Regions from separate parts of the Pseudomonas sp. LBUM1653 genome, predicted to be linked through region 2. Evidence: riboswitches for the same ligand, from Rfam matches in the RefSeq annotation. Region 2 holds a riboswitch; each other region holds the start of a gene.

Region 1 (6,593 bases), 930 kb from region 2:
GCATTGCCGGATGACGGTTCGCTGATCTGCTGTGACATTCCCGGGGACTACAACGCCATCGCGCGCCGCTATTGGCAGGAGGCCGGCCTGTCCGGGCGAATCGATCTGCGTCTGGCGCCGGCGCTGGAAACCCTCGGCAGGCTGGACGAGTCAGGCCAGTTCAATCTGGTGTTCATCGATGCTGACAAGGCCAATTACCCGGCCTACCTGGAACATGCGCTACGCCTGTTGCGTACCGGTGGCCTGGCGGTATTCGATAACACGCTGTGGAGTGGTCGGGTGCTTGAGGACAATCCCGAGAGCGCCGATACCCGCGCTATCCAGGCACTCAATCGTGCCTTGAAGGATGACGCGCGGGTGGATCTGTCGCTGTTGCCGCTGGGGGATGGGCTCACGCTCTGCCGTAAACGCTAATCCCTTGTGGGAGCGAGCCTGCTCGCGAATGCGGTGGATCAGTCACATTAATGTCGGCTGACACGCCCCTTTCGCGAGCAGGCTCGCTCCCACAAGTGTGTTGTCGCTATTTAACCGCCGACACCCGCCACACCTTGTTCCCCACATCATCGGCCACCAGCAAATCCCCTTGTTGATCGATCACCACACCCACCGGCCGGCCCATGGCTTTTTCCTCGTCATTGAGGAACCCGGTGAGTACATCCACCGGTTGCCCGGTCGGTTTGCCGCCGCTAAAGGGCACGAAAATCACTTTGTAACCGCTGTGCGGCTTGCGGTTCCATGAGCCGTGTTGGCCAATGAACGCACCTTCCTTGAACTGCGCCGGCAACCTGTTGCCTTCGGCAAACGTCAGGCCCAGTGAGGCGGTGTGGGGGCCGACTGCGTAGTCCGGTGCAATCGCCTTGGCCACCAGGTCGGGGTTTTGCGGCTCGACGCGCACGTCGACGTGCTGGCCGTAATAGCTGAATGGCCAGCCGTAGAAGGCGCCATCCTTCACCGAGGTGATGTAGTCCGGCACCAGGTCGCTGCCGATTTCGTCCCGCTCGTTGACGGCCGTCCACAGGGCGCCGCTTTGTGGCTCCCAGGCCATGCCATTGGGGTTGCGCAGGCCTGAAGCGAAGATCCGGTGGTTGCCGGTGGCGCGATCCACTTCCCAGATCGCCGCGCGCCCTTGCTCCTGATCCATGCCGTTTTCACCGACGTTGCTGTTGGAGCCCACCGTGACGTACAGCTTGCTGCCGTCCTTGCTGGCGATGACGTTTTTGGTCCAGTGGTGATTCAGGGTTCCCCCCGGCAGGTCGACGACCTTGATCGGTTGTGACTTGATTGCCGTGTCACCGTTTTCATAGTGGAAGCGCAACAGCCGGTCGGTGTCGGCCACGTAGAGGTCATTGCCGACCAGGGTCATGCCAAAGGGCGAGTTGAGGTTTTCCAGGAAGACCGTGCGGGTTTCGGCAATGCCGTCATGGTTGGTGTCGCGCAGCAGTGTGATGCGGTTCGGGCTCGGCACGGCGGCACCGGCGCGTCCCATGACTTTCTTGGTGATCCAGCCCTTGATGCCTTTGTTGTCATCGGGTTTGGGCGGGGCATTGGTTTCGGCGACCAGCACGTCGCCATTGGGCAGCACGTAAAGCCAGCGCGGATGATCGAGGTTTTCGGCAAATGCGCCGACCTGAGTGCCGCTGGCCGCGACGGGTTTTACGCCGTTCGCCCAGCCGATGGCCGGGGCGATGTTCATCGTCGGGAACAGTGTCTTGTTCGGCTCCGGGAGTTTGGGAGACGGCCCGGTGCCGTCGTTGACTTGCAAGCGGGCGGTTTCGCCACAGGCGGCGAGCCCTCCCGCTAACGCGATGACGAAAACCAGCTCAGATGTGCGCATTGCTGACCTTCCCTATGAATGAAGTGACTTAAATCATAGAGAAGCGTGACAGGCCGATGGTTCAACCTTAGCCGCGAGCTTCCTTGAGCAGCACGGCAATACCGGGGTGATAGTGACCGGCTTCGTTGCGCAATTTGCGATAGGCATAAGGGAAATACCAGGCTACGGCGCAGCAGTGTTCCTTTTGCAGGTCATCGACCATGTCCTGGAGTTCTTCGGGGGTAGCGCCTTGCTGGCTCTTGTGCGGTGCGACGAACAGGCAGCCGATTTTCAGATCGCTGGCGTAGCTGATTTTTTTCGCGTCGCTGGTGATGTCCTGCAGGGCCTGAGTCAGGTTCAGGCTGTTGACCCGTGGCCAGCGTTGCGTGGTCTGCAGCCAGGCGCGTGCTTCGGTCGTGGCGATGAACAGATCGGCGCGGCCGTTGCGTTCGCCTTCTTCGATCTGTTTGCGGGTGGGCGATTGTTGCAGCGTGATCATCTCGGCCATCCATGCGGCGGCGGAGAGCAGACCAAGGTTGGCTTTTTCGTCGAGCCAGTAGGGTGTCTCGCTGTCGCCGCGCACGGCGTTATAGCGGTCGATACAGTCGAACCAGCGTTCCAGTACCGAACGCAGGAATTCCAGCTTCGGATTGCTGATGATCATGCCTTGCATGGGGCTCACCCTTTTTCTTGTTTGTGAGGTTGTGGCTATTTGATATCACTGCTGTGAGTGTGGCACAAGATTGACGTCATTTTATGGATGAGTGGCCGTTATTCGTTCCGGTACCGCGTCTTCAATTGACGCTCCACCCCCAACCCTCTAACCTTCGCCGCTTGTTTCAGGTGCTCTGTGACTTGGGTCGACAGAGTGAAACAGGGAAGCCGGTGAGCGAGCGCTTCAGTCGATGAAGCCCTGCGATCCCGGCGCTGCCCCCGCAACGGTAAATGAGTGAAAACTGCGTCTGAAGCCACTGCGTCGATCTGTGACGCGGGAAGGCGCGCAGTCAGGCATCACGCCGCTCATGAGCCCGGAGACCGGCCTGATCCATCCAAGCGGCATCACGGTGGGCGATGCCAGGCTTCTTGCCGTCTATTCTTGTGCCTGCCCGCCGTTAATCCTGCCTCAACGGAGAGCTCCCCCATGTCTGATACCCCTGATCGTGACGAACGTCATCTTGCGCGCATGCTGCGCAAAAAGGCCGTGATCGACGAACGCATCGCCAATTCCCCGAACGAATGCGGCCTGCTGCTGGTGCTCACCGGCAACGGCAAAGGCAAGAGCAGCTCGGCGTTCGGCATGCTCGCGCGCGCCATGGGGCATGGCATGCAGTGCGGTGTGGTGCAGTTCATCAAGGGGCGCAACAGCACCGGCGAAGAGTTGTTCTTCCGCCGCTTCCCCGAGCAGGTGCGTTTTCATGTGATGGGCGAGGGCTTCACCTGGGAGACCCAGGATCGCCAGCGCGACATCGCGGCGGCCGAAGCGGCCTGGGCGGTGTCGCAGCAATTGCTGCGCGATCCAACGGTCGGCCTGGTGGTGCTGGACGAACTGAACATCGCCCTCAAGCACGGCTACCTCGATCTCGATCAGGTGCTCAGCGATTTGCAGGCGCGCCCGCCCATGCAGCACGTGGTGGTCACCGGCCGCGGCGCCAAGCCGGAAATGGTCGAGCTGGCTGACACCGTCACCGAAATGGGCATGATCAAGCACGCCTTCCAGGCCGGTATCAAAGCGCAAAAAGGCGTCGAGCTGTGAATCAACCTCGTCATTGCCCGGCGGTACTGATTGCCGCGCCGGCGTCCGGCCAGGGCAAGACCACCGTTACCGCCGCGCTGGCCCGGTTGCATCGTAACCAGGGACGCAAGGTTCGCGTGTTCAAGTGCGGCCCGGACTTTCTCGATCCGATGATCCTCGAACGCGCCAGCGGTGCGCCGGTGTATCAGCTGGACATGTGGATGGTCGGCGAGCAGGACAGTCGCCGGCTGTTGTGGGAGGCTGCCAGCGACGCCGACCTGATCCTGATCGAAGGTGTCATGGGGCTGTTCGACGGTACGCCGTCCAGCGCTGATCTGGCGCGACATTTCGGCGTGCCGGTGCTCGCTGTGATCGACGGCACCGCCATGGCCCAGACCTTTGGTGCATTGGCCCTGGGCCTGGCGCGCTATCAGCCGGACTTGCCGTTTGCCGGCGTGCTGGCCAACCGCGTGGGCACCCTGCGCCACGCGCAACTGCTCGAAGGCAGCCTGACCGAAGGCCTGCGCTGGTACGGTGCCTTGTCCCGTGAGACCGGGATCGAATTGCCGAGTCGACACCTTGGCCTGGTACAAGCCAGCGAGTTGAATGACCTGGATGTGCGCCTCGATGCGGCGGCCGAAGCCTTGGCCAGCAGTTGTGAAGTCGCGCTCCCGCCGGCGGTGGAATTTGCCGCGCCAGATGTGGTGACTGTTGAACCCTTGCTGGCTGGCGTGCGCATTGCCGTGGCCCATGACGAAGCCTTCGCCTTCACCTATGGCGCGAGCCTGGATTTGTTGCGGGCGATGGGCGCTGAATTGCGGTATTTCTCGCCGATCCGTGACGCGGGTTTGCCAGAGGCAGACAGCCTGTACCTGCCGGGTGGCTATCCGGAGTTGCACCATGTGGCTTTGGCGCAGAATACCTCGATGCTCGAGGCAATTCGCGCTCACCACGCCGCAGGTAAACCCTTGCTGGCCGAATGCGGCGGCATGCTTTACCTGCTCGATTCGCTGACCGATGTCGAGGGCACGCGTGCAGAGCTGGTGGGCTTGTTGAAGGGCGATGCGGTGATGCAGAAGCGCCTTGCTGCATTGGCCTTGCAAGCGGTTGAATTGCCGGAAGGTTCACTGCGCGGGCACACCTATCATCATTCGCTGACCTCCACCGAACTGACACCGATTGCCCGGGGCTTGAGTCCTAACGGCGGGCGCGGGGCAGAGGCGGTTTATCGCGAGGGGCGGATGACGGCCTCTTATGTGCACTTCTATTTTCCGTCCAATCCATCGGCGATTGCCGCGCTGTTTGCGCCTGACCGTTCGGACGCCTTCGCGAGCAGGCTCGCTCCCACATTGGTGAGTGGATCGCCTGAAGAAACGCGGTCCACTGTGGGAGCGAGCCTGCTCGCGAAGAGGCCATGACCGACAACGCCTTTTCCGAAGCCGAACGCGCAGCGGTCTACCGAGCCATCGGCGAACGCCGCGACATGCGTCACTTCGCCGGCGGCACGGTCGAGCCCGAGTTGCTGCGGCGCCTGCTCGAAGCCGCGCATCAGGCACCGAGTGTCGGCCTGATGCAGCCTTGGCGCTTCATCCGCATCAGCGATCGTGCCTTGCGCAGCAAGATCCAGGCGCTGGTGGAAGCAGAGCGCATCCGCACCGCCGAGGCCCTCGGTGAGCGTACCGACGAATTCATGCAGCTCAAAGTCGAGGGCATCAACGATTGCGCCGAGGTGCTGGTCGCCGCGCTGATGGACGATCGCGAACGGCATATCTTCGGTCGTCGCACCCTGCCGGAGATGGACCTGGCCTCGTTGTCCTGCGCGATCCAGAACCTCTGGCTGGCGTCCCGCGCCGAAGGGCTGGGCATGGGCTGGGTCTCGCTGTTCGAACCGCAAGCCCTGGCGGACCTGCTGGGCCTGCCGCCTGGCGCCAAGCCCTTGGCCATTCTCTGCCTGGGACCGGTCAAGGCCTTCTATCCGGCACCGATGCTGGTACTCGAAGGCTGGGCGCAGGCGCGTCCGCTGAGTGAGCTGTTGTATGAAAATTATTGGGGAGTGAGTCAATGAGTGTGGCGTTGTTGAGTGTCGCCGCGGTAGCGCTGGATGCGCTGCTGGGTGAACCCAAGCGCTGGCATCCGCTAGTGGCGTTCGGCCGTTTTGCCGAGCGCATCGAGCAACGTTTCAATGGCGGCGGTCGCGGCTGGCGCAGTCATGGGGTCACCGCGTGGGTGATTGCTGTATTGCCGCTGACCCTGTTGGCCACGGCATTTTCCTGGGCACCTTACGTCGGCTGGATCGTCGAGATTCTTGCTCTCTATTGCGCCCTGGGCATGCGCAGCCTCGGCGAGCATGTCACGCCTGTGGCCAAGGCCTTGCGCAGCGATAATCTTGAAGAAGCGCGCCAGCGCGTGAGTTATCTGGTCAGCCGTAAAACCAGTGATCTGGATGAAACCGCCGTGGCCCGCGCCGCCACCGAATCGGTGCTGGAAAACGGCAGCGACGCGGTGTTTGCCGCACTGTTCTGGTTTGCCGTGGCCGGTGCGCCGGGCGTGGTGCTCTACCGTTTGAGCAACACCCTGGACGCGATGTGGGGCTATCGCAACGAACGCTTCGAGCGTTTCGGCTGGGCGGCGGCGAAGATTGACGACGTGCTCAATTACATTCCTGCGCGCCTGGTGGCGCTGACCTACGCGCTACTGGGCAAAACCCGGCTGGCGTTGAAATGTTGGCGCACCCAGGGGCCGACCTGGGATAGCCCGAATGCCGGCCCGGTGATGGCGGCGGGTGCCGGTGCGTTGGGCGTCGAGCTGGGCGGGCCGGCGATTTATCACGGTGAACTGCATCAGCGCCCAACGCTGGGCGAGGGCGTGCCGGCGGATGCCGACGCCATCGACCGCGGCTGGCAACTGGTGCAGCGTGGGGTATGGTTGTGGCTGCTGATTCTGTGCGTGGGGTCTGAATTTTATGCTTGAGCACGGCGGACGATTGCGCAAGGCGGCGCACGAATACGGCATCGACGAAGCCGATTGGCTTGACCTGTCCAGCGGCCT
Region 2 (6,593 bases):
GGCTCGCTACGAAATCACCGAAAACCTCTCGGCCCAGGTGAATGCCGACAACGTCACCGACCAGAAGTACTTCGACATCTTCGATGCCTACGGTGCCTTGACGTATGGCGCACCGCGTAGCATTACCGCTTCCGCGAAGTATCGCTTCTAAGGCAGCGGACCGGGTGATATTGCTACCCGAGATGAACGCGACGAAGACAGCACAACACCGGCAGTGTTGCAATGCTGTTCACTTAAGAATGGGGTTTTATTTAAGAACTGGATTGGGGGGATATCCATTGCTGCGGTAACGGCCACTTTTGGTTTCGCCCTTACTGTAGGAGCGAGCATGCTCGCGAAAAACCTGAGAGCACCGGGGGGTGTCAGGCTCCCCGCGTCATCGTTGACCTCCATCGCGAGCATGCTCGCTCCTACAGGGGTCGCCGCGATGGGCCGTCCCTGGCCCAGCGCGGCTAAACCGGCGTCCTGCCGGTTTACCCACTGCGCAATGCCTGCGTTCGGCCATCGTGGTTTAACGGGGCGCCCAAATCTAAAGCCAAAGCGAGGCGGCCTGACAGCCGACCTGACTTTTGCGGATACCCCCAATCCCCTGTGGGAGCGAGCCTGCTCGCGATGGACGTCAACGATAACGCGCCCTGTCTGCATGAACGCGTTGTCTGGAAGTCCATCGCGAGCAGGCTCGCTCCCACAGTTGGATCGCGGACAGACCTGCAATCAGGTCGGCTATCAGGCCGCTTCGCTTTTGCTTTGGCTTTTGATTTTCTTGCCCCATCGAGAGGCTTCGTTCCGGCCCAGCGCGGCGGGCTCTGTAGGAGCGAGCATGCTCCGGGCGGCGTTCCGACGAAAAACCTGAGAGCACCGCGGGGTGTCAGGCTCCCCGCGTCATTGTTGACCACCATCGTCGGAACGCCGCCCGGAGCATGCTCGCTCCTACAGGCTCTTCCAAGTGACTCGCTGTAAAAGCGAAACCATAAGTGGCCGTTACCGCAGCAACGGATATACACCCAATCCAAATATGCACCAGCAGCCCCCAACCCAAAGTGAACAGCATTACGGCAGTGTTGTGCTTTTTGTTTTGCAGCACCACGACACTCGTAGAAAACAAGCCCACAAGCCAAGATTATATGTTACGTTATATCAATACATTAACCGTCGGTTGTTTACCGACAGAGTGATCCACTCCCTGCCTGCGACTTTCAATGACAAACATTGTTCAACCCCCGCCCGCCACCAGCCTAAACCAACGCCTGATGTCCATCGATGCCCTCAGGGGCTTGGTGATCCTGTTCATGCTGCTGGATCACGTGCGCGAGACGTTCTTTCTGCACCGCCAGGTCGCTGACCCGATGCTCATCGACAGCACTGAACCGACGTTGTTTTTCAGCCGGACACTCGCCCATTTATGTGCGCCGGTGTTCGTGCTTCTCACTGGACTGTCCGCTTACCTGTACGGCGAAAAGCACCAGGGCAAGAACGATGTATCGATGTTCCTGTTCAAGCGTGGCCTGTTCCTGGTTGTGCTGGAGTTCACCCTGGTGAATTTCGCCTGGACCTTCCAGCTCCCGCCCACCGTGATCTACCTGCAGGTGATCTGGGCGATTGGTGTCAGCATGATTGCCCTCGCCGCACTGGTCTGGCTTCCTCGGCCAATCCTGTGTGTGGTGGGCCTGGTCATCGTCGGCGGGCACAACCTGCTCGATCCCCTGCACTTCCCGGTCGGATCGGCGCTGCATCTGCCTTGGGCCATTTTGCATGATCGCGGCTGGATCGAATTCTCCGACAACTTGCGCCTGCGCAGCTCCTATCCCGTGCTGCCGTGGATCGGGGTCATCGCCCTGGGTTACTGCATCGGCCCCTGGTTCGCACGCTCAACCTCGGCCGCCGTGCGTCAGCGCTATCTGTTGCTGGCCGGGGCCGGCGCATTGATCGGCTTCATCGCCCTGCGCCTGGTCAACGGTTATGGCGAGGCGCATTGGGTGGTCCATGAAAGCATTACGCACAGCCTCATGAGTTTCTTCAACATCACCAAATACCCACCTTCCCTGCTGTTCCTGTGTCTGACGCTAGGCGTAGGGCTGTTGCTGCTGCTTGGCTTTGAGCGGGCCCGGCAACACAAGTGGATCAGCACCCTGGCGGTATTTGGTGCGGCGCCGATGTTCTTCTACCTGCTCCATCTTTATGTGCTGAAAATGCTGTATCTGCTCAGCGTGGCGTCGTTCGGCTTGAACCAGGGCGACTACTTCGGCTTCGACGGCATGTGGGCTGTGTGGCTGACGGCCGTGCTCCTGGCTGCATCGCTGTATCTACCGGTGCGCTGGTTCGCTGCATTGAAGGCGCGTCGTCGCGATATCGGCTGGCTCAAATACTTCTGATCAGTAGATGGGTTCGCCTCGGGCGGCATGATCGACTACCATGCCGCCGCCGGTTCCCAAACGGGATTAATAGGGAATCCGTGATGCTGCCAACGCATCAAACGGAACTGCCCCCGCAACTGTAGGTGCCGAGCCTGCTCCTGAACTGCCACTGGGATCGATTCCCGGGAAGGCTGGAGCACGCCATGACGCATCAGTCAGGAGACCTGCCGGCCAAGCAACAATCACTAACCGGCGGGGTGTCCGGGAAGGACATCCTTGCGCGCGCCACTCAGGTGATCGGCCTTGCACTGCTTTTTCGGCAGCGCTCGATGATGTGTTTTCCAGACCTTGCACCCTTGCTGCGTGTACGGTTCAAATGGAGATTGCATCATGCTGTTGCCGCGCTTTTTCGCCCTCGTCACAGGCCTGGGTGTTTGTTCCCTCGCCTATGCCTCCCCGACTCATTACCCGCTGACGATTGAAAACTGCGGCAGCCCACTGACGTTCGCGCAGGCCCCTGCCCGGGCTGTGACGATCGGCCAGGCCGGCACCGAAATGCTTTTTGCCCTCGGACTTGGCGACAAACTGGTCGGTACTTCGCTGTGGTTCAATGATGTGCTGGGTCAGTACAAGGTGCAAAACGACAAGATCGAACGCCTGGCCGATAACGAGCCGAGTTTCGAGTCGGTGATCGGCAAGCGCCCGGAACTGGTCGCCGTCGAGCTGGAATGGATGGTCGGCCCGCAAGGCGCAGTCGCTACCCGCGAGCAGTTTCACGAACTGCAGATTCCAACCTATCTCATGCCCTCGGACTGCGAGTCCAAGGACAACCTGGTCGGCGCCGACGGCACCCGCCTGCAGCCATTTCGTATTGAAAGCATCTACAAGAGCATCACCCAGCTGGCTGAGATTTTTGATGTCCAGGCGCGTGCGCAGCAGCTGAACGCGCAGCTGCAGGCCAGCCTGGCCAAGTCCATCGCCTCGGTGCAAGACAAAGACCTCAAGCACACCAGCGCGCTGGTCTGGTTTTCCAGTGCCAGCCTGGATATCGATCCCTATGTCGCCGGGCACAAGGGCATTCCCGACTTCATGCTGGGCACCTTGGGCGTGCGCAATGTGGTGCAGTCCGACGAAGAGTGGCCAACCGTTGGCTGGGAAACCATCGCCAAGGCCAACCCGACGTTCCTGGTCATCGCCCGCATGGATCGCCGTCGTTTCCCGGCTGATGACTATCAAAAGAAGCTGGAATTCCTGCGTAGCGATCCTGTGACCCGCAACATGGATGCCGTGAAAAGCAACCGCATCATTATCCTCGACGCCATGGCCATGCAGGCCAGCGTGAGAATGTTCGACGGTCTCGAATCGCTGGCGACGGCCATCAACAGCTACGACCTGCCGAAATGACCGTGACGCTGATTCGTACTCTGCTTGCACTGGTGGCGCTGCTTCTGGCCGTGATTGCCGGCGTGGCCATCGGTGAAACCCGCATCGAACCCGGTGTGGTGTTCCAGGTGCTGGCCAACAAACTGTGGGCGGCCGGGTATGCTCTCGATCCCATCGACGAGGGCATCGTCTGGAACTACCGCCTGACTCGCGCGCTGGTGGCGGCGGCTTGCGGGGCGGGCCTGGCGACCTGCGGAGTGATCCTGCAATCGCTGCTGCGTAACCCGTTGGCCGATCCCTACCTGCTCGGCATTTCTGCGGGGGCCTCGACGGGCGCGGTGCTGGTGGCGTTGCTGGGCTTGGGTGCCGGAGCGATTTCGATGTCGGTCGGGGCGTTTGCCGGCGCCGTTGCTGCCTTCGCCGTCGTTGTGTTGCTGGGCCGCGCCAGCGGTTCGCCTGGCAGTACCGGGCAGATCATCCTGGCGGGGATTGCCGGTTCGCAACTGTTCAATGCGCTCACGGCGTTCCTGATCACCAAGTCGGCCAGTTCCGAACAGGCTCGCGGCATCATGTTCTGGTTGCTGGGCAATCTCAGTGGCGTGCGCTGGCCATCGGTGTGGCTGGCCGTACCGGTTGCGCTAGCCGGTCTGGCGGTTTGCCTGTGGCACCGGCGTGCGCTGGATGCCTTCACCTTTGGCGCCGACTCCGCGGCCTCGCTCGGCATTGCGGTACGGCCTGTGCAATTTCTGTTGATCAGTTGTGCCGCCCTGGTGACGGCGGTGATGGTGTCGATTGTCGGCTCCATCGGTTTCGTTGGGCTGGTCATACCCCACGCCGCCAGGCTGTTGCTGGGCACTCGGCATACGCGGCTGCTGCCGGCCAGTGCGCTGGGGGGTGCAGTGTTCCTGATTGGCGCGGATGTTCTGTCCCGGACGCTGATCAAGGGCCAGGTGATTCCGGTCGGCGTGATTACGGCATTGGTCGGCGCGCCGGTGTTCGCGCTGATCCTGGTCGGTCGGAGGAATGCCCGATGAATGCTATTGCCCCTGTTATCGACGAAGCCGTGCTGAGTTGTTCCAGCCTCGGATTCCATATCCGCGATGTTGAATTACTGCACGAGATCCACCTGGACATTCGTCGGGGCGAGACCCTGGGCCTTGTCGGGCCCAACGGTTCAGGAAAATCCACGCTGCTCAAACTGCTGGCCGGCGTGCGCCTCCCCAGCCGGGGAGCCATCCATCTCAACGGCGAAAGCCTCAAGACACTGTCACGGCGAACCATCGCACAAACCCTGGCGGTGGTTGAACAGCAAGCCGACACACTGGATGCGATCAGTGTGTTCGATGCCGTGGCCCTGGGCCGAACGCCGTGGCTGTCGGCCTTGAGTCCATGGTCGAAGGCGGACGATGACATCGTCCATCAAGCCTTGCGTGACGTTGATGCGACGCATCTGAGCAGGCGCACCTGGCGTAGCCTTTCTGGCGGCGAGCGTCAGCGCGTACATATCGCTCGCTCCCTGGCGCAGCGCCCGCAGATCCTGTTGCTGGACGAACCGACCAATCACCTGGATATCCAGCACCAGCTGGCGATTTTGCACGCGGTTCACGCGCTGCCCGTGACCACCGTGATTGCCCTGCACGACCTCAACCAGGCACTCACCTGTGATCGTTTGGCTGTGCTGGAAAAGGGACGCCTGGTGGCCCTTGGCAAACCGCTCGAAGTGTTGACCCCACAACGCCTTCTGGACACGTTCGGTGTCCACGCGCACTACCTCATTGACCCGTTTGACGGAGCGTACATCCTGCGCTTGCGCTCTTCCTGATTCGTTTGTGGACACCCAATATGCATACCCGATCAGCCTTTCTCCTCGCCCTGGCAAGTCCACTCGCACTCGCTGATTCGGCTCAATCGCAATCCAATGGATTTATCCAGGACAGCACCTGGAGCGTGCTCAATCGCACGGTTTACGACCATCGCGAGTACCGAAATGGCGCCCGCAACAACGCTGCGCGCAATGCCTACAAACCGCGTGACGAGCGAAATGGCTACGCCGAAGAATGGGCCTACGGGCTGATGGGTACGGTGCAATCGGGCTTCACTCATGGCCTGATCGGGGTGGGTATGGATGCGCATGCCTATCTCGGCACACAACTGGACAGCGGCGGTGGCCGCGCAGGGAAAGCGCGCTTGCTCGCTCTCGACAACCAGGGCCATCCGAAGGACGCGTTCAGCCGCGGCGGTGCGGCGGTCAAACTTCGCCTGTCGTCGACAGTCCTGAGCTATGGCGAGCAGCGCGTGAAAACCCCGGTATTCAGTTCGTCCGATAGCCGCCTGCTTGCGGAGACCGCCACCGGCGTGTTCCTCTCCAGCAACGAGTTCGAGGCACTGAAGCTGGTCGCAGGACATTTCACCGAAAGTACCGATCGAAATGCCAGCAGTCATGACCAGGGCTTCGTGGTCAACTATTCCAACGCCGTGAAAGGCAATGCCTTCGATCTCGCGGGCATGGTCTTCACACCGGGAAAGAAACTGAACGTCAGCGTCTATACCTCTCGCTATGCGGACACCTGGAACCAGCATTACCTGGGCGGCACCTTCATCCAGCCGCTGGATGAAAGGCGCTCGTTGACACTCAACCTGAACCTGTACCGAACCACTGATGAGGGCCAGTCGTTATCCGGCAGGATCGACAACACCACCTGGAGCCTGATGTCCACTTACACCCAAGGCCCGCATGGCTTTAGCCTCGGTTATCAGAAGGTGGATGCACACACGCCGTTTGACTACGTCACCCGCGGTGCGATCTTTATCAGCAACGCCGTGCAGTTGTCGGACTTCAACGCACCCAATGAACAG
Region 3 (6,593 bases), 1.1 Mb from region 2:
GCGACGACTCGCTGAACTGCTCACTACCCAACACCCGACCCACCAGAATCAACGCCGTCCGCCGAAACCCCTTGGCTTCAACCTTTTCGGCAATGTCCGCCAACGTCCCCACCACCCAGTCCTGATCCGGCCAGGTCGCCCGATGAATCACCGCAATCGGGCAGTCCGCGCCGTAATGCGGCAGCAATTCGGCGAGGATTTTCTGCAGATGCTTGACCCCCAAATGAATCGCCATGGTCGCCCCGTGCTGAGCCAGGCTGCCCAGTTCTTCTCCAGCGGGCATCGCGGTTTTGTCGGCGTAGCGAGTCAGGATGACGCTCTGTGACACGTCCGGCAAGGTCAGTTCCGCGCCCAACAGCGCCGCGCAGGCGGCCGTTGCGGTGACGCCGGGAATGATTTCAAAAGGAATAGCGAGCTCACGCAGATGGCGAATCTGCTCGCCTATGGCGCCATACAGGCTCGGGTCACCGGAGTGCACGCGAGCCACGTCCTGACCCTTGGCATGGGCGGTTCTGATCAATTCGATAATCTGTTCCAGGTGCAGTTCGGCGCTGTTGACCACCTGCTCGGCGCGGTGTCCTTCCAGCACTGCGGCGGGCACCAGCGAGCCGGCATAGATGATCACCGGGCAGCTGCGAATCAGCCGTTGGCCTTTGACGGTGATCAGTTCCGGGTCGCCGGGACCTGCGCCAATGAAGTAGACGGTCATCGTCGGCTCCTGTTGAAAATGGGGCTGGGCAAGGCTTCAGATGAAGATTGCTCATGATCGAATGCGGATTATCGGGGATTTTACGCGGCGCCAGCCAATGCCAGGGTGGCCTGGGCATATTTTTGTCGCGGGATCAGCAGTTTCGCCGGTGACTGGGTCAGCTGTTCGGCCAGTGCCAGAGCGGCACTTTCCGCCACACCGTAACAGCCGGTACGCTCGAACGCGATCTGCGAATGGTGGCTGAGGTGCGCTTGATAAGCCGCCAATTGTTCACTGCTGAAGTACAGCATTTGTAACCCAAGCTGCTCGGCCAGCTCGATCAGGGCCGGTTCGTTGCGCTTCAAATCGATGCTGGCCAGGGCCTTGATCTGATGCAGTTCGATCTGGTGCGCCTGCAATGCCTGGTCAAGCAGGGCCCGCAGCGTGCTGACGGGGCAGCCGCGCTGGCAGCCCAGGCCGACCACCAGGGTCGGCGCTGTGCCGAGGTTAGTCATGCGTGGTACTGGCCATCGCTTTTGCGGCGGAACAACCAGGCGCTGATCAGGCCCAGGGCCAGCCAGAACGCCACGTTGGTCAGCTGCGAAGCGATTTTGAACTGCGCCTCCAGGGCTTCCGGGGCGAGCATCGAATGCACTTCCGGTTGCGGTGCGCCAATCACATGAGGAACGGCAAGGATCGCTATGCCGAGGATCTTCATCAGCCAGTGCCGGCTGAACACGATCAGGGCGATGCCGACTGCTGTGGAGGCGGCGGTGCCGATCCACCAGATTTGCCGTTGCGCCAGATCGGCAGCCGCGGTGCCTGGTAGCTCAGGCGGCAGGCCGAGGGTCGGCGCCAACACGAAAGTCGCGTAGCCAGCCAGACCCCAGAGCAGGCCCTGAGAGGTTTTGGTCGGCGCGCGCAGGCTGTAGAGACCGGCGAGCATCAGGGCGAAACCGACCGCCACCACCAGATTACCGCCAGTGGTCGACAGCACGCGCTGCCAGCCGTCTTCCGGCTCCCAGGCTTCGGCGTCGTGGGTGTGGGCAGCGACGCCCGCGGCGTGTTCGTGGACTTCAACGGCGGCCGGTTCGGAGTTTTCGTAGGTTTCGGCCTGCAAAATCAGCGGGGCGACCCAGAAGCTTTGCAGCAGGGTCAGCAGCAGGGCGGCCAGCAGCCCGGTGAAACCTGCGGTTTGCGCAATACGCTTGATCATGTCGGCAGGTCTCAATGGCACGGGAACGCGGAACTGTGGCGCGTATCGTGAGCAGCGTTGTGAACGGCTTCGATGTGCGAGAAACCGGCGAAATACACAAGGCTAGCGCCGAGGATCGACGCACAAACGGCGGCGGTCAGGCGTTGAGTCAGGGTTGTGGTGGTGCTGGCGGTGCTGCTATGGCCGGTGCTGCTGATGATCGACATGGCGTTTCCCTCTGGTCTGTCAGCGGGGAATGAAGGCGCATGCAAAACCCTGCACGACCGGGCGCGCAGAGGTTCAAACAGCGCCCGCCCACCGCGGGTTTGTTATTTCAGTGATCGTGTTGGTCACTTTGTGTTGCGGGCCGGTCTCCGGGCTCACGAGGGGCGCAGGCTTTCGCCTTGACCTGCAAGCATCACCTTCCCATGCCACATTGGCACAGTGGATCTGACGCTTCGCTCGCTTACCGTTGCGGGGGCAGCACCGGACTGACATGGCTTGAAGTAAAGCACATGCGGCACCGGTTTCCCGTTTCACCCTGTGAAGGGCACCCGTAACAAGATGCGTAGGAGAGCATGGGCGAGGGGCGGGCGTCAATTGGCAAGGGTTCTCAACTCGAGACCGAGTCGCTTCATTCGCGAGCAGGCTCGCTCCCACAGGTGTTCGCATTCCAATGTGGGAGCGAGCCTGCTCGCGAAGGGGCCGATGCGGGCGACACAAGACATTGACCCGTCCCAATACCATGCGTAGCCTTGCGCTTTCGAGGTTCTTCGGCGTTTGTCGAAGCTAAGAAGGGAACGCGGTCAATGCCGCGGCTGCCCCCGCAACTGTGAACGGTTCAGTTTCTGCCATGCCACTGCATGCGCCAGCCATGGCGCGCGCGGGAAGGCGCAGCAACCGCCAGTCCAACGACTGGCCAGCCGTCAGCCAGGAGACCTGCCTCGATACAGATTCTCACTACAACCGGGCGGGGTGATCCGGTGGCGAAACGCTTGCGGCGCGCTTGTGCGTGGCCGGTTCTCGTCCCGTATGCCCGCCATCTGCCAAAGGGCATCCGATGAAAACACTGGCCAAACTCCCCGTCACCATCGTTACCGGCTTCCTCGGCTCGGGCAAAACCACCTTGCTGCGGCACATGCTCGACAATGCCCAGGGCCGCCGCATCGCAGTGATCGTCAACGAGTTCGGCGAGCTGGGCATCGATGGCGAAATCCTCAAGCAGTGCTCCATCGGTTGCACCGAAGAAGAAGCCAACGGCCGCGTCTACGAGCTGGCCAACGGCTGCCTGTGCTGCACCGTACAAGAAGAGTTCTTCCCGGTGATGCGCGAACTGGTGGCCCGTCGCGGCGATCTCGACCATATCCTGATCGAAACTTCCGGCCTGGCCCTGCCAAAACCTCTGGTCCAGGCCTTCCAGTGGCCGGAAATCCGCAGCGCCTGCACCGTTGATGCGGTGATTACCGTGGTCGACAGCCCGGCCGTGGCGGCTGGCACCTTCGCCGCGTTCCCGGACCAGGTCGACGCCATGCGCAAACTCGACCCGAACCTGGACCACGAATCGCCGCTGCACGAGCTGTTCGCCGACCAGCTGTCCAGCGCCGACCTGGTGATCCTCAACAAGGCCGACCTGATCAGCCCTGAAGACCTGGCCCGTGTGCGCCTGGAAGTCGCCGAGGAATTGCCGCCAGCGGTGAAAGTCATCGAAGCCAGTAGCGGTCGCCTGCCGCTGGACGTATTGATCGGCCTCGGCGCCGGTTCCGAAGAACACATCGACAGCCGTCACAGCCACCACGATCACCACCATGACGGCGACGACGATCATGATGACCACGATCACGATGCCTTCGATTCGATCTCCATCGAACTGCCGGCATCCGACGAAAGCCTGTTGATGGACGCGCTGACCCAACTGGTGGTCCAGCACGGCATCCTGCGGGTCAAGGGTTTCGCGGCGATCCCGAACAAACCGATGCGTCTGCTGATCCAGGGCGTGGGCTCCCGTTTCGACAAGCATTTCGACCGCCAGTGGGGCGTTGAAGAAGCGCGCACCACCCGTCTGGTGTTGATCGGCCAGGCACTGGACGCCGCCTTGCTCGAAGCGCAATTGCGCGCCGCGCTCAGCGTGTAACCCATGCACCTGCTCAGGACCCAGCCCGGCGGATTCGTGTCGGATGACAACATTGCCGACCTTGGTCAAACCCCCGCCGAGCTGGTGATCCTGTGCAGCGGCGACTCCAGCCTGGCGCTGCTCGCCGAAGCGGCGCAGCAGTTGCCAGACGACTACCCGAGCGTGCGCCTGGCCAACCCGATGCAGGTGCAGAATCATGCGTCGGTCGATCTGTATGTCGACGAAGTATTGCGCCACGCCAAAGTCATTCTGATTTCGCTGCACGGCGGCATTGCCTATTGGCGTTATGGCGTGGAGCGGCTGGTGGAATTGTCGCAGCGTGGTGTGCAGCTGATCCTGGTGCCGGGCGATGATCGCCCTGACCCGGAGCTCAGCGACCTGAGCACCGTGGGCGCTGAAGACCGCGACCGGCTTTGGCAGTTCCTGCGCCAGGGTGGCATGAGCAATGCCCTCGATTTTTTCCGCTGCCTGGCCAATCGCTGGCTGGATCGCGACTACGCCTGGGCCGAGCCGCAAACCCTGCCGCGCACGGCGATTTACCACCCGCAAAAAAGCCCCGCAGCACTGAGTGACTGGCAAGCCGACTGGCAGACCGGGCAACCGGTGGCGGCGGTGCTGTTTTACCGCTCGCATTTGCAGGCGGCAAACACCGCTTTCATCGATGTTTTCTGCCAGCGCTTGCAGGCGGCGGGGCTTAATCCGTTGCCGATTGCGCTGGCCAGTTTAAAAGAGCCCGGCTGCCTTTCGGTGGTCGAGGATTGGCTGGATGAAGTCGAGGCAGGGGTAATTCTCAACACCACCGGCTTCGCCCAATCCAGCCCTGAAGCACCGCACTTGCGACCGTTTCGCCGCAACATCCCGGTGATCCAGGCCATTTGCGCCCAGGACAACGAGCCCGGATGGCGTGCCAGCGAGCAGGGTCTAGGCCCGCGGGATCTGGCGATGCACATTGCGTTGCCGGAACTGGACGGACGCATCATCAGCCGGCCGATCAGCTTCAAGGACCTGGCGTGGCGCAGTGAGCGCAGTCAGTCCGACGTGGTCTGCTACCGCGCGCAGCCGGAACGCATGGACTTTGTCGCGGAGCTGGCGCAGCGCTGGATCGATCTGGCGCGGGTGCCCAACGGGCAAAAACGCATTGCGCTGATTCTTGCCAATTATCCGACCCGTGATGGTCGCATCGGCAATGGCGTTGGCCTCGACACTCCGGCGGCCGCGCTGAACATCCTGCGAGCGCTGCACGTCAATGGATATCCGCTGCCAGCCGAGTTACCGGACAGCGGCACCGCGTTGATCCAGCAATTGCTCGGCGGTGTCAGCAACGACCTCGATACCCTGGATCAACGCCCGTGCCAGCAAAGCCTGGCCATGGACGATTATCTGCAGATGTTTAACGCGCTGCCAGAAGCCAATCGTCAGGCAGTGCTGGGGCGTTGGGGCACGCCCGACAGCGATCCGATGTACCGAGGCGGGCGGATGATGATCGCCGGGTTGCGCTTTGGCCTGACCTTCGTCGGCATCCAGCCCGCGCGGGGTTACCAGGTCGATCCAAGTGCGGTGTATCACGACCCGGACCTGGTGCCGCCCCATGGCTACCTGGCGTTCTATTTCTGGTTGCGCAACACTTACGGCGCCCACGGCGTGATCCATGTCGGCAAGCACGGCAACCTGGAATGGCTGCCGGGCAAAGGCGTGGGGCTGTCGGAGCAGTGCTGGCCGGATGCGCTGCTCGGGCCGCTGCCGAACATCTATCCGTTTATCGTCAACGACCCGGGCGAGGGTGCCCAGGCCAAGCGCCGTACCCAGGCGGTGATCATCGACCATTTGATGCCGCCGCTGACGCGCGCTGAAACCTATGGGCCATTGCGAAACCTTGAGCTGTTGGCCGACGAGTATTACGAAGCGCAACTGCTCGATCCGCGCCGCGCCCGGGAGTTGCAACGGGACATCCTGCAACTGGTGCGTGACACGCACATCGATCGCGAACTGCAACTGGACGAACAACTCGACAGCAATGCCGATGCGGCGATCTGGCTGCCGCGCCTGGACACTTACCTGTGCGACTTGAAAGAGTCGCAGATCCGCGATGGCTTGCACGTGTTTGGCGAGTCGCCGGCCGGAAGCTTGCGTATCGACACCTTGCTCGCCCTGCTGCGCATCCCCCGGGGCGATGGCCGTGGGGCGCAATCGAGTCTGCTGCGGGCGCTGGCCAAGGCGTTTGCGCTGGGCTTCGATCCGCTGGATTGTGCGCTGGCCCAACCATGGATCGGCCCGCGCCCAGATGCATTGTTGTCGATCAGCGATGAACCCTGGCGTACCACCGGCGATACCCGCGAGCGTCTCGAACTGTTCGCCACACAGCTTATTTCACAGACATTGAATGACCCCTGTGGGAGCGAGCCTGCTCGCGATGGAGTGTCAGCCACATCAATATCATCTGACACACCGCTTTCGCGAGCAGGCTCGCTCCCACAGGAGGCGAGTTGGTCTGAAGTGAACGCCATCATCGACAACTTGCGCGAAGTCGTCGCTCCAAGATTGGACGCCTGCGGCCCGGCCGAGATGCGCGGCCTGCTCGA

The links. A riboswitch is a leader RNA that binds a small molecule or an ion and turns the genes downstream of it on or off. The one in region 2 is predicted to bind cobalamin.
Region 1: linked by a shared signal. The riboswitch ahead of cobO (cob(I)yrinic acid a,c-diamide adenosyltransferase) and the one ahead of ACA054_RS12930 (ABC transporter substrate-binding protein) in region 2 are both predicted to bind cobalamin.
Region 3: linked by a shared signal. The riboswitch ahead of ACA054_RS17705 (CbtB domain-containing protein) and the one ahead of ACA054_RS12930 (ABC transporter substrate-binding protein) in region 2 are both predicted to bind cobalamin.

The regions. Positions count from the first base shown of each region.
Region 1 covers NZ_CP166803.1:1,902,724-1,909,316, forward strand. The annotation lists gene ACA054_RS08770 (O-methyltransferase) at 1-414, shown strand, start outside; gene ACA054_RS08775 (PQQ-dependent sugar dehydrogenase) at 521-1,834, opposite strand; gene ACA054_RS08780 (hypothetical protein) at 1,902-2,486, opposite strand; cobalamin riboswitch at 2,638-2,871, shown strand; gene cobO (cob(I)yrinic acid a,c-diamide adenosyltransferase) at 2,955-3,566, shown strand; gene ACA054_RS08790 (cobyrinic acid a,c-diamide synthase CobB) at 3,563-4,963, shown strand; gene bluB (5,6-dimethylbenzimidazole synthase) at 4,960-5,610, shown strand; gene cbiB (adenosylcobinamide-phosphate synthase CbiB) at 5,607-6,515, shown strand; gene cobD (threonine-phosphate decarboxylase CobD) at 6,508-6,593, shown strand, end outside.
Region 2 covers NZ_CP166803.1:2,830,000-2,836,592, reverse strand. The annotation lists gene ACA054_RS12940 (TonB-dependent siderophore receptor) at 1-151, shown strand, start outside; gene ACA054_RS12935 (acetyltransferase domain-containing protein) at 1,200-2,372, shown strand; cobalamin riboswitch at 2,406-2,600, shown strand; gene ACA054_RS12930 (ABC transporter substrate-binding protein) at 2,745-3,758, shown strand; gene ACA054_RS12925 (FecCD family ABC transporter permease) at 3,755-4,771, shown strand; gene ACA054_RS12920 (ABC transporter ATP-binding protein) at 4,768-5,559, shown strand; gene ACA054_RS12915 (OprD family porin) at 5,580-6,593, shown strand, end outside.
Region 3 covers NZ_CP166803.1:3,968,272-3,974,864, reverse strand. The annotation lists gene cobM (precorrin-4 C(11)-methyltransferase) at 1-709, opposite strand, end outside; gene ACA054_RS17715 (cobalamin biosynthesis protein) at 790-1,203, opposite strand; gene ACA054_RS17710 (CbtA family protein) at 1,200-1,904, opposite strand; gene ACA054_RS17705 (CbtB domain-containing protein) at 1,916-2,110, opposite strand; cobalamin riboswitch at 2,232-2,456, opposite strand; cobalamin riboswitch at 2,633-2,844, shown strand; gene cobW (cobalamin biosynthesis protein CobW) at 2,944-4,014, shown strand; gene cobN (cobaltochelatase subunit CobN) at 4,018-6,593, shown strand, end outside.